One region of the Streptomyces odontomachicola genome, then DNA from elsewhere that is predicted to be linked to it. Evidence: riboswitches for the same ligand, from Rfam matches in the RefSeq annotation. Region 1 holds a riboswitch; the other holds the start of a gene.
The links. A riboswitch is a leader RNA that binds a small molecule or an ion and turns the genes downstream of it on or off. The one in region 1 is predicted to bind cyclic di-AMP.

Region 1 (6,864 bases):
CGCTGCGCGAGCAGGTGGGCGCGCAGCTCGCCGCGCTGGAAGAGCGCATGGGCAAGCGGCTCGGCCAGGCCGACGACCCGCTGCTGGTCTCCGTGCGCTCGGGCGCCAAGTTCTCCATGCCCGGGATGATGGACACCGTCCTCAACATCGGGCTCTCCGACGAGTCGGTGAACGGGCTCGCCGAGCAGTCCGGCGACGAGCGCTTCGCCTGGGACTCGTACCGGCGCCTGATCCAGATGTTCGGCGACACCGTCCTCGGGATCGAGGGCGAGCTGTTCGCGGAGGCGCTGGAGGAGACCAAGCGCGAGCAGGGCGCGGTCAGCGACGTGGACCTCACCTCCGCTCATCTGCGCGGCCTGGTCGACCAGTTCAAGGCGATCGTGCTCAAGGAGACCGGGCGGGAGTTCCCGCAGGACCCGCGCGAGCAGATGGACCTCGCGGTGCGCGCGGTCTTCGACTCGTGGAACGGCGACCGCGCGCGGCTCTACCGGCGCCAGGAGCGCATCCCCTCCGACCTGGGCACGGCCGTCAACATCTGCTCCATGGTGTTCGGCAACCTCGGTCCGGACTCCGGCACCGGTGTGGCCTTCACCCGTGACCCCTCCACGGGGCAGCAGGGCGTGTACGGCGACTACCTGCAGAACGCGCAGGGCGAGGACGTCGTCGCCGGCATCCGCAACACCGTGCCGCTGGCCGAGCTCGAATCGCTCGACAAGACGTCGTACGACGAGCTGATGCGGATCATGGAGACCCTGGAGACGCACTACAGGGACCTGTGCGACATCGAGTTCACCATCGAGCGCGGCAAGCTGTGGATGCTCCAGACCCGGGTCGGCAAGCGGACCGCCGCCGCCGCGTTCCGGATCGCCACGCAGCTCGTGGACCAGGGGCTCATCGACGAGGCCGAGGCGCTGCAGCGGGTCAACGGCGCGCAGCTCGCGCAGTTGATGTTCCCCCGCTTCGACAGCAACGGCGGGGTCAAGGGCGAGGGCGTCACCCAGATCGGCTGGGCCATTCCGGCCTCGCCCGGCGCCGCGGTCGGCAAGGCGGTCTTCGACTCCTACACCGCGGTCAAGTGGTCGCGGTCCGGCGAGAAGGTCATCCTCATCCGCCGCGAGACCAACCCCGACGACCTGGACGGCATGATCGCCGCCGAGGGCATCCTGACCTCGCGCGGCGGCAAGACCTCGCACGCGGCGGTGGTCGCGCGCGGCATGGGCAAGACCTGTGTGTGCGGGGCCGAGGAGCTGGAGGTCGACACCAAGAAGCGGCAGCTCACCGCGCCGGGTGGGGTCGTGATCGACGAGGGGGACGTGGTCTCCATCGACGGTTCGACCGGCAAGGTGTACGCGGGCGAGGTGCCGGTCGTGCCGTCGCCCGTGGTCGAGTACTTCGAGGGCCGTACGCACGCGGGTGCGGGCGACGAGCTCGTACAGTCCGTGCACCGGATCATGTCGTACGCCGACCGCAAGCGCCGGCTCTCGGTGCGGGCGAACGCGGACAACGCCGAGGACGCGTCGCGGGCGCGGCGGTTCGGGGCGCAGGGGATCGGGCTGTGCCGTACCGAGCACATGTTCCTCGGGGAGCGGCGTGAGCTGGTGGAGCGGCTGATCCTGGCCGACGCGGAGGAGGAGCGCGACACCGCGCTGAACGCCCTCCTTCCGCCCCAGCGCCAGGACTTCATCGAGCTCTTCGAGTCGATGGACGGCCTGCCGGTGACGGTCCGCCTTCTCGACCCGCCGCTGCACGAGTTCCTGCCGGACATCACCGAGCTGTCGGTGCGGGTCGCGCTCGCCGAGTCCCGTAAGGACGCGAACGAGAACGACCTGCGGCTGCTCCAGGCCGTGCACCGGCTGCACGAGCAGAACCCGATGCTGGGGCTGCGCGGCGTGCGGCTCGGGCTGGTCATCCCGGGGCTGTTCACGATGCAGGTGCGGGCCATCGCGGAGGCCGCGGCCGAGCGGAAGGCGGCGAACGGCGATCCGCGTGCGGAGATCATGATTCCGCTGGTGGGCACCGTGCAGGAGCTGGAGATCGTCCGCGAGGAGGCCGAGCAGGTCATCGCGGAGACCGAGCAGAAGTACGGGGTCGAGCTGGGGCTCTCCCTCGGCACCATGATCGAGCTGCCCCGCGCGGCGCTGACGGCGGGTCAGATCGCCGAGTCGGCCGACTTCTTCTCCTTCGGCACGAACGACCTCACGCAGACCGTGTGGGGCTTCTCCCGTGACGACGTGGAGGCCAGCTTCTTCACCGCGTACCTGGAGAAGGGCATCTTCGGTATCTCCCCCTTCGAGACCATCGACAAGGACGGCGTGGGCTCCCTCGTACGCAGCGCCGTCGAGTCCGGGCGGGCCACCCGCCCCGACCTGAAGCTCGGCGTGTGCGGCGAGCACGGGGGCGACCCCGACTCGGTGCACTTCTTCCACGAGGTGGGCCTGGACTACGTGTCCTGCTCGCCGTTCCGCATCCCGGTGGCCCGCCTCGAAGCGGGCCGTGCGGCGGCCGGCCAGGCGTGACGGACTGACCGGCCACCGGCCCCTTGCGCGTCGCCCCACTTACCCTCACCGGCGGCGCCACGGGGGCCGGAACGAAGAGGGGGCGGCACCTGTGCGGAGGTGCCGCCCCCTCGTTTTTGCGTTTGGGGGTTTCCCGGTGTCCCCGGGGTTCTCCCGCTGTCCCCGTACAAAAGCCGGATGCCCGGCACTGCCGCCGCAGTGCCGGGCATCCTGTGCTCGGACCCGTGTTCCGTAAGGGGTTCCCACAACCCCCTCTCGGGGATCAGACGTTGAGGCCGTGCTCCTGGAGGTAGGCCACCGGGTCGATGTCGCTGCCGTACTCGGGGCCCGTGCGGACCTCGAAGTGCAGGTGGGGTCCTGTCGTGTTGCCGGTGTTGCCCGAGATGGCGATCTGGTCGCCGGCGTTGACCTTCTGGCCCGCCTGGACGGTGGCCGAGGTGAGGTGGCCGTACTGGGTGTACTTGCCGTCCTCGCCCTTGATGACGACCTCGTTGCCGTAGGCGCCGCCGTTGCCGGTCTTGACCACGGTGCCGTTGGTGACGGCCTTCACCGGGGTGCCGGACTGCGCGGAGAAGTCCACGCCGGTGTGGCTGCCGCTGGACCAGGAGCCGCCGGACGCCTTGTAGGGCGTGCTGGTCGGCGCGTCGACCGGCTTCACGTAGTCGCCGCCGACGCTCTTGACGTCGGCCGCCTTCTTCTCGGCCTTCTTCTCGGCCTGGTCGGCGGACTTCTCCGCCTTCTTGGCCTCGTCGGCGGCGGACGGCGCGGCCTTCGCGGAGCCCTGCGGCTTCGCACCCGCGTCACCCGAGCCGGAGCCCGAGCCGCCCTTGAGGTCCAGGTTCTGGCCCGGGAAGATCACGTTCGGGTTGCCGCCGACGGTCTGGCGGTTGTCCTCGTACAGCTTCTTCCAGCCGCCCTGGACGCCCTTCGCGTCGGCGATCTTGCCGAGGGTGTCACCGGAGACGACCTTGTACGAGGTGGTGCCGGCGTTCTGCGGCGCGTCCTGCTGCTTGGGAGCGGACTGCGGCTTCGGCGCGGACTCCTGCTTGGGCGCCTCCTGCTTCGGGGCCTCCTGCTTCGGAGCCTGCTGCTTCTGCTCGCTCTGCTGCTGCGAACCGCTGCCGCTGTCGCCGCCCAGGTCCGGGGACGGACCGCCCTGGCTCAGGCCCGCCTTGGGACCGCAGTTGGGCCAGGCGCTCGGGCCCTGCTCGGCCAGCACCTTCTCAGCGATCTTGATCTGCTGTTCCTTGGTGGCCTCGCCGGCGCTCGGCGCGTACTGCGTGCCGCCGTGGCCCGACCAGGTCTGCTGGTCGAACTGGACGCCACCGGAGTAGCCGTTGCCGGTGTTGATGGACCAGTCGCCGCCCGACTCGCACTGGGCGACCTTGTCCCAGGTGCTCACGTCGGCGGCGTGCGCGCTGCCCGCGCCGAGCAGCGGAAGGGCGATGCCCGCGCCGCCCGCGGTGATGGCCAGCGAGATGCGGGCCATGCGGCGGGTCTGGTGACGGCTCTTGCGGGCGCGCTCAGAAATGGTGGCCATAAAGCTGTGCGTTTCCTCTCCTACGCCTGCGAGGTGAGCTGTCGGATTCGGGCTGGAGCTGCCCGGCCATTCCGCGAAAGCGCTCCTTGGTGCTTTCCGCGGGGATGGCTTCACCCCTAGCCGCTCCCGGCACCGGTCGGGTGCGCGGTTACGGCGCTTACCTGGTTCCCCCGCTCCTGCCGCCCTGTTCGTCGTCTGTTTCCGCGTGCCGGGCGGCAGGATTCGGCGTCCCGGCCACGGAACCACCGCATGGGACGTGCGGTGGCGGCATGAACACTAAGCAGACGAAATTCGCGACCACAAGGAAGCGGACATCAGCGGAGCTCTTCGGTGATCCGTTCCATTCCGTTACCGAGTCACAACGCATGACCAACCGCCCAGGTCATGGCCATGATTCACTGGCTTGATCTGTCATGAACGCCGAACTCGCCGCTCCGCAAAGAGTTTTTCCTGTGGTCCAACTCACCGATTTCCTGTGGCCTGGGTCACGGAAATCGGGAAATTCGATCTTGTGGCGTACGGCATTTCCCGTGGGTATTACGGGGAAAATGATCAGTGCGCGCCGGGTGTGCGCCGGAGGAAAGTGGCCGCGGTCACGGAGAATTGGCCGCCAAGTGTGCGCCGCGCCACGGAAATTGACGCGGGGCGGTACGGCGTAAAGCGCGCGGAGAGGGAGGGCCCGGGAAGGGGCCTGACCCGGCGGGAGTCAGCGGGAGTGGCGGACGGGCTCGGGGTGATACCGGCGCTCGGGCCGGCCCGTGGTGCCGTACCGCAGCGTGACCCGCGCCGTACCGGTGGCCACGAAGTGCTCCAGATAGCGCCGCGCGCTCACCCGGGACAGCCCGCTGTGTTCGGCGCACTCCGAGGCCGAGAGGCCCTCGCCGCCCGCGTGCGACTCCAGCGTGCCGCGTACCAGCCCGGCGGTCTGCTCGGTCAGGCCCTTCGGCAGCGGCTTGGCGGCGCCGCCCGCCACCGGACCGGCGGCGGCCGGCGACGGCGAACCGGTGAACAGCCGGTCCACGTCGTCCTGCCCGGCGGCCGACAGCGCGGCCAGCTCGCGGCGGCGCTCCGCGTACCCGCGCAGCCGCTCCTGGAGGAGCTGGGGCTCGAAGGGCTTGATGATGTACTGCACCGCCCCGCCGCGCTGCGCCCCGCGCACCGTCTCCGCGTCCCGCGCGGCCGTGACGACCAGCACGTCGGGACCGTCGTCCGGGGCCTCGCCGCCGCGCAGGCCGCGCAGCACGTCGAGGCCCGGGATGTCGGGCAGGTAGATGTCCAGCAGTACGAGGTCGGGCTTGAGCTCGTGGAAGAGGGACAGCGCCTCGGCTCCGCTGTGCGCCCTGCCGGCGACCTCGAAGCCGTCGACGCGCTCGACGAGCGTGCTGTGCAGCCTCGCGACCATGAAGTCGTCATCGACGACGAGTACGCGGACGGGCTGCTTCATGCGCGACACCGTAGCGCACGTGTACGAGGGGCGGAACGCGTCCGTCCAAGGGGTGGACGGCGTACGGAGGCGGCGTGCGGGGCCGTGCGCTGGAGCGGCTACAGCGCCCCGTAGCCGACCCCCGTGAGCTGCTCGGATGCCGCCCACAGCCGCTCGCCCGCGGTGTCGTTGCGGGTCCACGGCGCGCGCCAGGAGGGGCCAGGGCCTCCGCGTACGCCGAGGATGCGGGGGCCGTAGAAGCCGTCGCCGGGGACGCGGGGCGCGGTCGCCGCGTACAGGGTGGGGGCGGCGCCGAGCTGGGCCGAGGAGCCGAGCAGCGCGTTGCCGGTGCGCATGATGCGCCGCACCGCCTGGCGTCCCGCCTCGCGCGCGCCCTTCTCCTGGAGCTCGGTCGCCGAGTAGCCGGGGTGCGCGGCGGCGGCCGTCAGGTCGAGGCCCTTGCGGGCCGCGCGGCGGGCGAGCTCGTGCACGAAGAGCAGGTTCGCCGTCTTGGAGGCGGCGTACGCGGGCCAGCGGCGGTAGCGGTGCTCGCTGTTGAGGTCGCTCATGTCGATGTTGGACAGGGCGTGCGCCAGGCTGGACACGGTCACGACGCGGGCGCCCGGTGCGTCGAGCAGGCGCTCCAGGAGCAGGCCCGTGAGCGCGAAGTGGCCGAGGTGGTTGACCCCGAACTGCGTCTCGAAGCCGTCCGCCGTGCGGCCGTACGGCACGGCCATCACGCCCGCGTTGTTGATCAGGAGGTCGACGCGGTCGCAGGGGAGGGCGGTGGCGAAGGCGCGTACGGAGGAGAGGTCGGCGAGGTCGAGCTGCCTGAACTCCGCTTGCGCTTCCGGTACTTCGTGGCGGAGGCGGTCGCGTGCCCCGGTGCCGCGCTTCTCGCTGCGGCAGGCGAGGAGGACGCGGGCGCCGCGGCGGGCGAGCTCGCGCGCGGTGATGTAGCCGAGGCCGCTGTTGGCGCCGGTGACGATGACCGTGCGGTCGGCTTGTGGGGGGATGTTGCGTGCGGTCCAGCCCATGCGGCACAGGGTAGGGCGCGGGGTGGTGTTCGGGGAGAGCCCCGCGCCCCTCGACTTCCCTTCCGCTACGGGCTGCCCCCTGATTGCCCCCTTTTCCGGGGCTTCGCCCCGGGCCCCTTTTGGGTGCGGGGCTGGGCGGGTGCGGGGTCTTGCGTCCGCTGTGCCCACCCGTTCCGCCCCTGCGGAACGACTGCCCACAGCTCGTACGGGGAGGCGAGTGCGGAAGCGGTGGCGCGGAGGCCCGCAGCGAGTCGTGGGGCGCGGGCCCACGCACCCGGCGTGACGGCTCGTTCGTGCGTCACCCGGGGACGCCGCAGATCGGAGCAAGGCCCGGCCGGAGGCGCGGAG
Region 2 (6,864 bases), on a different contig from region 1:
AGGGGGCGGCGCGGTGCTCGGCAGCATCCCGGCCTCGGCGTCCTCGCGGTCCAGCGCCAGCGCGGCCTCGATGCGGTCGGCCACCTCGGGCAGGTCGGTGCAGACCGTGGCCGCCTCGCGGAACGACGCCAGGATGGTGGCCACGGTGCCGGTGGCGCCGATTCCCTTGCCCCTGACATCGCCGATCAGCACCCGCAACCCGTACGGGCTGCGGCGGACGCCGTAGAGGTCGCCGCCGATCAGCGCCTCGTCGGTCGCCGCCTGGTAGCAGCCCGCCATCCGTACGGGGCCGATGTGCTCGGGGAGCGGGCGCAGCAGCGCGAGTTGGGCCGCCTGCGCCACCGCGCGCACCTGGCTGAGCTGCCGGGCCGCCCGTACACGCGCCACCGACAGCAGGGTGACCAGGACGGTGACGATGCAGACGGTGATCATCGCGCCGGAGAGGTGCTCGTTGTACTCCTTGGTCGCGCTGATGTCGAGGATCACCAGCATCAGGGCGCAGGCGAAGCCCGTGGCGAGGGTGCCGAGCGGCGGGTAGACCAGCGCGCCGAGCAGGACCGAGGCGCTCAGCAGGGAGCCGAAGAAGTACCGCGGCGGAACGGTCACCTCCAGGGCGACCGCGATCACGATGAACAGCGGCGGCAGCCAGCGCACCCAGGTCTGCGGCCACACGGCCGTGTTCTGCGCCCTGACCGCTCTGCCCGTTCCCACGCCCGGCGCTCTCCCTCGTGTCCCGGTGACGGCTCCCGGCTACCAGTGGAACGTCGCGGGCCCCGCCGCGCGGCATGGAGTGGCGCGATCGGGTTGCGCGGCAGGTCCCCAGCGGAACCCCTAGGGGGAGCCCCTCACCTAGGGGCCGGCGCCTCCGGGGCCCCGGGCCAGACCCGTAGGGGTGCCCCTCACCTAGGGGGCCGACCCCTCCGGGGGCCCGGGACCAGGCCCTTAGGGCCCGGCATCCCTTAGGGGGTGACCCTTCCCGTAAGGGAGAACCCGGTCCGGACGAATGGCGGAGGCCGAGTGGCCGACCCGTAGGCGAGCGGCCAGATTGGGACGGTGCCCGAGCGCAGCAGCACAGCAGGAGAGGAAGCCGTCCGGTGCGGAAGAACGTGCCCGTCATAGGGCGGAATGCCCCGTGGTTCGCGCGGTGGATTCCGGCGCTCCTGCTGGCGCTCGGGGTGCTGTGCCGGGTGTTCTTCCCGGCCCCCGAGATGACCGGTGGGCCCTTCTTCTCCGCGGCTCCGCTGGTGGCCGCGCCGTTCTGCACGCAGCGCTGCACGGCCGTCATCGGGGTGCTGGCCTCGGTGTTCTTCGGCGCGCTGCTGGCCCTGGACGGCGACCAGAGCCCGCTCGGCGACGCGATGCGGACCTTGACCATCGTCACCGTCGCCGTGCTCGCGCTGGGCATCAACCGCGCGCTGCGCCGCGGGGACGCGGAGCTCGCCTCGGCGCGCGGCATCGCCGAGGCGGCGCAGCGCGCGGTGCTGCCGCTGCCGCCTTCCCGGATCGGGGCGCTGGAGTTCGGCGCCCGGTACCAGGCCGCCCAGACGGACGCGCGGATCGGCGGCGACCTGTACGCGGTCCAGGAGACCCCCTACGGGACGCGGATGCTGGTCGGCGATGTCAGGGGCAAGGGAATGGGCGCGGTGGAGGCCGTGGTCATCGTGCTCGGCGCCTTCCGCGAGGCGGCCGAGCAGGAGTGGACCCTCGAGGGTCTCACCGCGCGTCTCGAGTGGGCGCTGCACAGGGAGGGCGAACGGCGGCGGGGGCTCGACCAGTTCGAGGGCTTCACCACCGCGGTGCTGGCCGAGGTGCCGGCCGACCGCCCGGACACGCTGCGCATCGTGAACCGCGGCCACCCTCCGCCGCTGCTGATCGAGGGCGACGGGACGGTGCGGAGCCTGGATCCGACCGGGTACGCGCTGCCGCTGGGCATGCCGGAGCTCGGGGTGTGGCCCGACCGCGCCGACGAGGTCACCTTCTCCGTGGGCTCGCAACTGCTGCTCTACACCGACGGGTTGTCCGAGGCCAGATCGCATCTCGACGGTTCCTTCTACGAGCCGGCCGAACGCCTCGCCGGCCTGCGCTTCGACACCGCCGACTCGCTGCTCGACGCCGTGATGGCGGACGTGCTCGCGTACACCGGGGGCGGCGGCACCACCGACGACCTGGCGCTGCTCGTGGCGCGGCGCTCCGGTTCCGTGCTGCACGAGAAGCCCCGTACGGGTTTCGCCGGAGGCAGCGCGGCGGCCTTCGGACGGCTGCCCAGGAGTGGGGCGCCCGGGGGCGAAGCCCCTGAGGGGGACGGGGTCCCCAAGGGAGACGGAGTCCCTAGGGGAGAGGGAGCCCCTAGGGGAAGCGGAGCTCCTAGCGGAGACGGAGCCCCTAGGGGTACGGGGTCTGACCAGGGGTGACGGTCCGGGGCGCGGCCGGTCCATGATCACGTTCGAGAAGCAAAATCGTGAGGAGCACGTGAAGGCCGCCGGGCGCCGTGACCGTTCCTCAACCGCCGCGATCGCGGCCCGCGTTGGTCACTCTCGGCGATCGCATGGCTCAAAACGGGTGATTCAGCGCCCCAATTGCCCTCCGCTGGGCGGAAACTGCGGGGCGACGGCGACTACAAAATCACCGGAACGGCTTGGAATAAAGCCACCGACTCTATTAACGTTCGATAACGCAGCGCGGTCGTCACTGCCGTCACGAGAGACGGCACCGTGCGCCGTCGCCGAATCCCGTACGTGCTCCATCACGAGCCACAACTCGATAGGCAGCACCGAGGGAACCGGGGAACCACCCCTGCTCGACGGCCGTCCACACGGTCGCCCGAGGAGGGTTCCTCACCGTCCGACCCCTAGGGGCCGTACGGGAGGTCCGGGGTGAATCGGGTGCCTTCTCCCACGAGGCACCCGTAGGAGACCTTCCTGCTCCGAACCCGTCAGCTAACCCGGTAGGCGAGAAGGAAGGAAAGGAGAACGCCCCCCGTGGCGTCCAACAGGCATGCCCCCGAGGCCCCGCCGGAGACCGGCGGCGCACCGTACGCGCAGGCCGCCGCGTACGACCGGCCCCGGAGCAGGTACGACGAGTACGGCAGCATGGCCGACCCCTACGGGCCCGCCACCACCTTCTTCCCCGCGGCCGAGACCGCCGAGATACCCGTCGCGGCGTACGGTTCCGACGAACAGCCGGGCGACGGCGGCCCGCTGGGCGAGTGGAACCCGACCGAGGAGTCCCTGCGCCCCGTAAGGGGACGGCACAGGGTCGGCAAGCAGCGCGGCGGCGGCATGGCCCGCAGCGGCGCGGTGCTCGGCGTCGGCGTGATCGCCGCGGTCGGCGCCGGCGGCATGGCCACCGCCAAGGACCGCGCGCCGGCGCCCATTTCGATGCCCGACCTCGCCTCGGCCGCCGAGAAGATCCCGGACGCCAAGGAGCTGCCCGGCGTCGGCCGCCTGCTGGCGGACGAGTCCGCCGACGACTCGGTGCTCGCGGGCGCGCCCCTGAGCCAGGCCGGGATCACCGACGGCGACGCGCAGCAGGGCCGCACCGACGCGGGCGAGGCGCTGCGCGCCCGGATACTCGCGCAGGCCGAACAGCAGCAGAACGACGCCGACTCCAAGGCCCGCGAGGCCGCGGCGCAGCAGGCGGCGCACGCGGCGGCGGAGAAGGCGAAGGCCAACGCCGCGGCGGAGCGCAAGGCCGAGGCCGAGAAGAAGGCCAAGATCGAGGCGGAGAAGAAGCGGAAGGCGGAGGCCGAGCGGCTCGCCAAGCTGGCCCGCTCCTTCACGCTGCCGGTCTCCAACTACACGCTCTCCGAGGGCTTCGGCGCCTCCGGCGGCATGTGGCAGTCCACCCACACGGGGCAGGACTTCGCGTCCCCTACGGGTACTCCGGTGAAGGCCATCCACTCCGGCACGATCAAGGAGGCGGGCTGGGCCGGTTCGTTCGGCTACCGCATCGTGCTGCAGCTGGACGACGGTACGGAGCTGTGGTTCTGCCACCTGTCCTCGATGAACAAGTCGGCCGGCGAGAAGGTCGGCACCGGCGACGTCATCGGCAGGGTCGGTTCCACCGGCAACTCCTCGGGCCCGCACCTGCACGTGGAGGTGCACCCCGGCGGGGGCGACGCGATCGACCCGCTGGCGTGGCTCCGGGGCAAGGGGCTCAGCGTCTGAGGAGGCGCCGCGCGGTGTCCCTTACGGGGCCGGCCCCGTAAGGGACGGCCTCCCCACCCCGCCCGCCTCCCGCTTCGGAACGTTCCGCTCACATCCACGCCGCCGCCTCGGACTGCCGGGCGGTCCGACCGGTCAGCGCACCATCCGACCTGTCGCCTCCACGGCGCGCACAGCAGGAGGGGACGGGGCGGCGGCGAACGGGGGCCTCCCCTGCCCCCTCTCCCCTCCGCACGCATCCGTACGCATCCGTACGGAAGACCCCGGCGGTCCTGGTGGCTCACCCCCCGACACCAGGGCCGCCGGCCCCTCCCCGTACGGGATCCCTAGGGGCTCCGCCCTCCCCTTACGAGACCCCTAGTGGCCTTGGCTTCGGGCCCTGGCCTCGGCGTCCGGCCTCCCCTTACGGGGCTTGTCCGCAGGGAAATGTCCGTGCCGGGCGGAAGCGGCGGAGTTACGGTCTACGCCATGGCTGACACCACCCGGAACACCCCTTCCCCTCACTCCATGGAAGACCGGCGCCCCCTCGGCACGCTCGCCGTCTCCCCCCTCTCGCTCGGCGGCAACGTCTTCGGCTGGACCGCCGACGAGTCCGCCTCCTTCGCCGTGCTGGACGCGTACCTCGCCGCCGGCGGCAACTTCATCGACACCGCCGACGTCTACTCGGCCTGGGTGGACGGCAACGCGGGCGGCGAGTCCGAGACCGTGATCGGCAAGTGGCTGGCGGAGCGCGGCAGTTCCGTGCGCGACCAGGTCGTCATCGCCACCAAGGTCGGCGCGCTGGCGCCGAACAACGGCCTCGCCGCGACGACGATCAAGGCCGCGGTCGAGGACTCCCTGCGCCGGCTGCGCACCGACCGCATCGATCTCTACTACACGCACTACGACGACGAGAGCGTCGAGGTGTCGGAGTTCCTCACCGCGCTCGACGCGCTGGTCAAGGAGGGCAAGGTCCGCGAGATCGCCGCCTCCAACATCAGCCCCGCGCGCCTCCAGGAGTCCCTGGACTTCAGCGCGCGCGAGGGCCTGGCCCGCTATGTGGGCCTCCAGCCGCACTACAACCTGATGTCCCGCGACACGTACGAGGGCGAGCTCGAGCGCATCGCGGCGCGCGAGGGCCTGGGCGTCATGCCGTACTACGCGCTGGCCTCGGGCTTCCTCACCGGCAAGTACCGCCCCGGCACGGAGCCCGAGGGCGCGCGCGCCTCCCGCGTCGCCGACTACCTCGCCTCCGAGCGCGGCCAGCGGGTGCTCCGCGCGCTGGACGAGGTGGCACGCGCCCACGACGCGTCGGCCGCGACCATCGCCCTCGCCTGGCTCGCCGCCCAGCCGACGGTCACCGCGCCGATCGCCAGCGCCCGCAAGGTCGACCAGCTTCCCGCGCTGATGGCGGTGGGCGGCACGGTGCTGACGGAGGACGAGCTGGCGAAGCTCACGGAGGCGTCCGCGTAAGGGGTCGTCACCTAGGGCTGATCACCTAGTGGTCCGGCCACCTGAGGGGCGCCGTACGGAAGACCCGTACGGCGCCCCTCAGGTGCTGTGTCTATCGGCGCTGGATGTGCCCGTACACCCGCTCCACGTTGAGCCGTACGACGAGCCGCCGGTCGTTCACCATGGCGTTCCGGTACTCGTCCCAGTCCGGGTGGTCGCCGCGGATCAGGCTGTATATCTCGACGAGTTCGTCCACCGTCGCGTCGTTGGGGTCGGCGGCGATGGGCGACAGCTCGGCGTTCCCCTCGGCGACGGCCCACGACCAGCCGTCCTTGCTGGTCACATAGAAACTGGCCCGGGGATCACGGGAGAGGTTGCGCGCTTTGGCGCGGCCCGCGGTGATGGACACGCGGATGAGGCGCTTCTGCGGCGAGTAGAGGTAATTGACGTTCGACAACTGCGGCCGGCCGTCCCGCTTGAGCGTGACGAGCACACCCAGGTCGTACCGGCCGAGCATCCTCGACAAGGCGGCGGCGTCCACGAAGTCTCCTCTCGGGAGGGTTACGGGACTGATCGTACGGAAGGATGCGGCGGGCGGTGCGCCGCGGCCTCGGCCTAGGCTGCCCGCATGGTCCAGGAGGCAGAGCGGCAGGTCGTGGTCGGCGGAGCGGTGTGTGCGCACGGGCGTCTGCTGGCCGCCAGACGCACCGCACCACCGGAGTTGGCGGGGCGCTGGGAGTTGCCCGGCGGGAAGGTCGAGCCGGGTGAGGCGGCCGAGGACGCGCTGGTACGGGAGCTCCGCGAGGAGCTGGGCGTCGAGACGGAGCCGGTGGAGCGTGTACCCGGCGAATGGCCGCTGCAGAGGCCCGGGTTGGTGCTCCAGGTGTGGCGCGCGAGGCTGATCGAGGGCGAACCCAAGCCCCTCCAGGATCACGACGAGCTGCGCTGGCTGACCCCCGAGGACGCCTTCGACGTGGCGTGGGTCGAACAGGACGTCCCCGCCGTCACCGAGATCGTCCGAACCCTGACATCACGCGAACCGGGACCCTGACCCGACCCCTCCGTGCGCGACCCTGACCCCGAGCCCGGCCCTGACCCCGAGCCCGGCCCTGACCCCGAGCCCGGCCCTGACCCCGAGCCCGACCCTGACCCTGACGTCGAGCCCGGCCCCGACCCTGCCCCTGAGGTCGATCCCGCCCCTGACCCCGGCCCTGACGTCGCCCTTCACCGCTGCCCGTTCCACCCAGCAGCCGGTACCCACGCCGCCGGC

Region 2: another riboswitch for cyclic di-AMP. It lies ahead of ABEE00_RS32285 (M23 family metallopeptidase); the one in region 1 lies ahead of ABEE00_RS10745 (transglycosylase family protein).

Annotation. Positions count from the first base shown of each region.
Region 1 is NZ_JBCFOK010000005.1:156,002-162,865, forward strand. Features, by position in the region: gene ppdK (pyruvate, phosphate dikinase) at 1-2,516, shown strand, start outside; gene ABEE00_RS10745 (transglycosylase family protein) at 2,779-4,047, opposite strand; cyclic di-AMP (ydaO/yuaA leader) riboswitch at 4,065-4,222, opposite strand; gene ABEE00_RS10750 (response regulator) at 4,763-5,500, opposite strand; gene ABEE00_RS10755 (oxidoreductase) at 5,599-6,516, opposite strand.
Region 2 is NZ_JBCFOK010000023.1:76,147-83,010, forward strand. Features, by position in the region: gene ABEE00_RS32275 (PP2C family protein-serine/threonine phosphatase) at 1-711, opposite strand, end outside; gene ABEE00_RS32280 (PP2C family protein-serine/threonine phosphatase) at 1,095-2,411, shown strand; cyclic di-AMP (ydaO/yuaA leader) riboswitch at 2,739-2,965, shown strand; gene ABEE00_RS32285 (M23 family metallopeptidase) at 2,979-4,166, shown strand; gene ABEE00_RS32290 (aldo/keto reductase) at 4,671-5,615, shown strand; gene ABEE00_RS32295 (PPOX class F420-dependent oxidoreductase) at 5,707-6,111, opposite strand; gene ABEE00_RS32300 ((deoxy)nucleoside triphosphate pyrophosphohydrolase) at 6,223-6,645, shown strand; gene ABEE00_RS32305 (PrsW family intramembrane metalloprotease) at 6,819-6,864, opposite strand, start outside.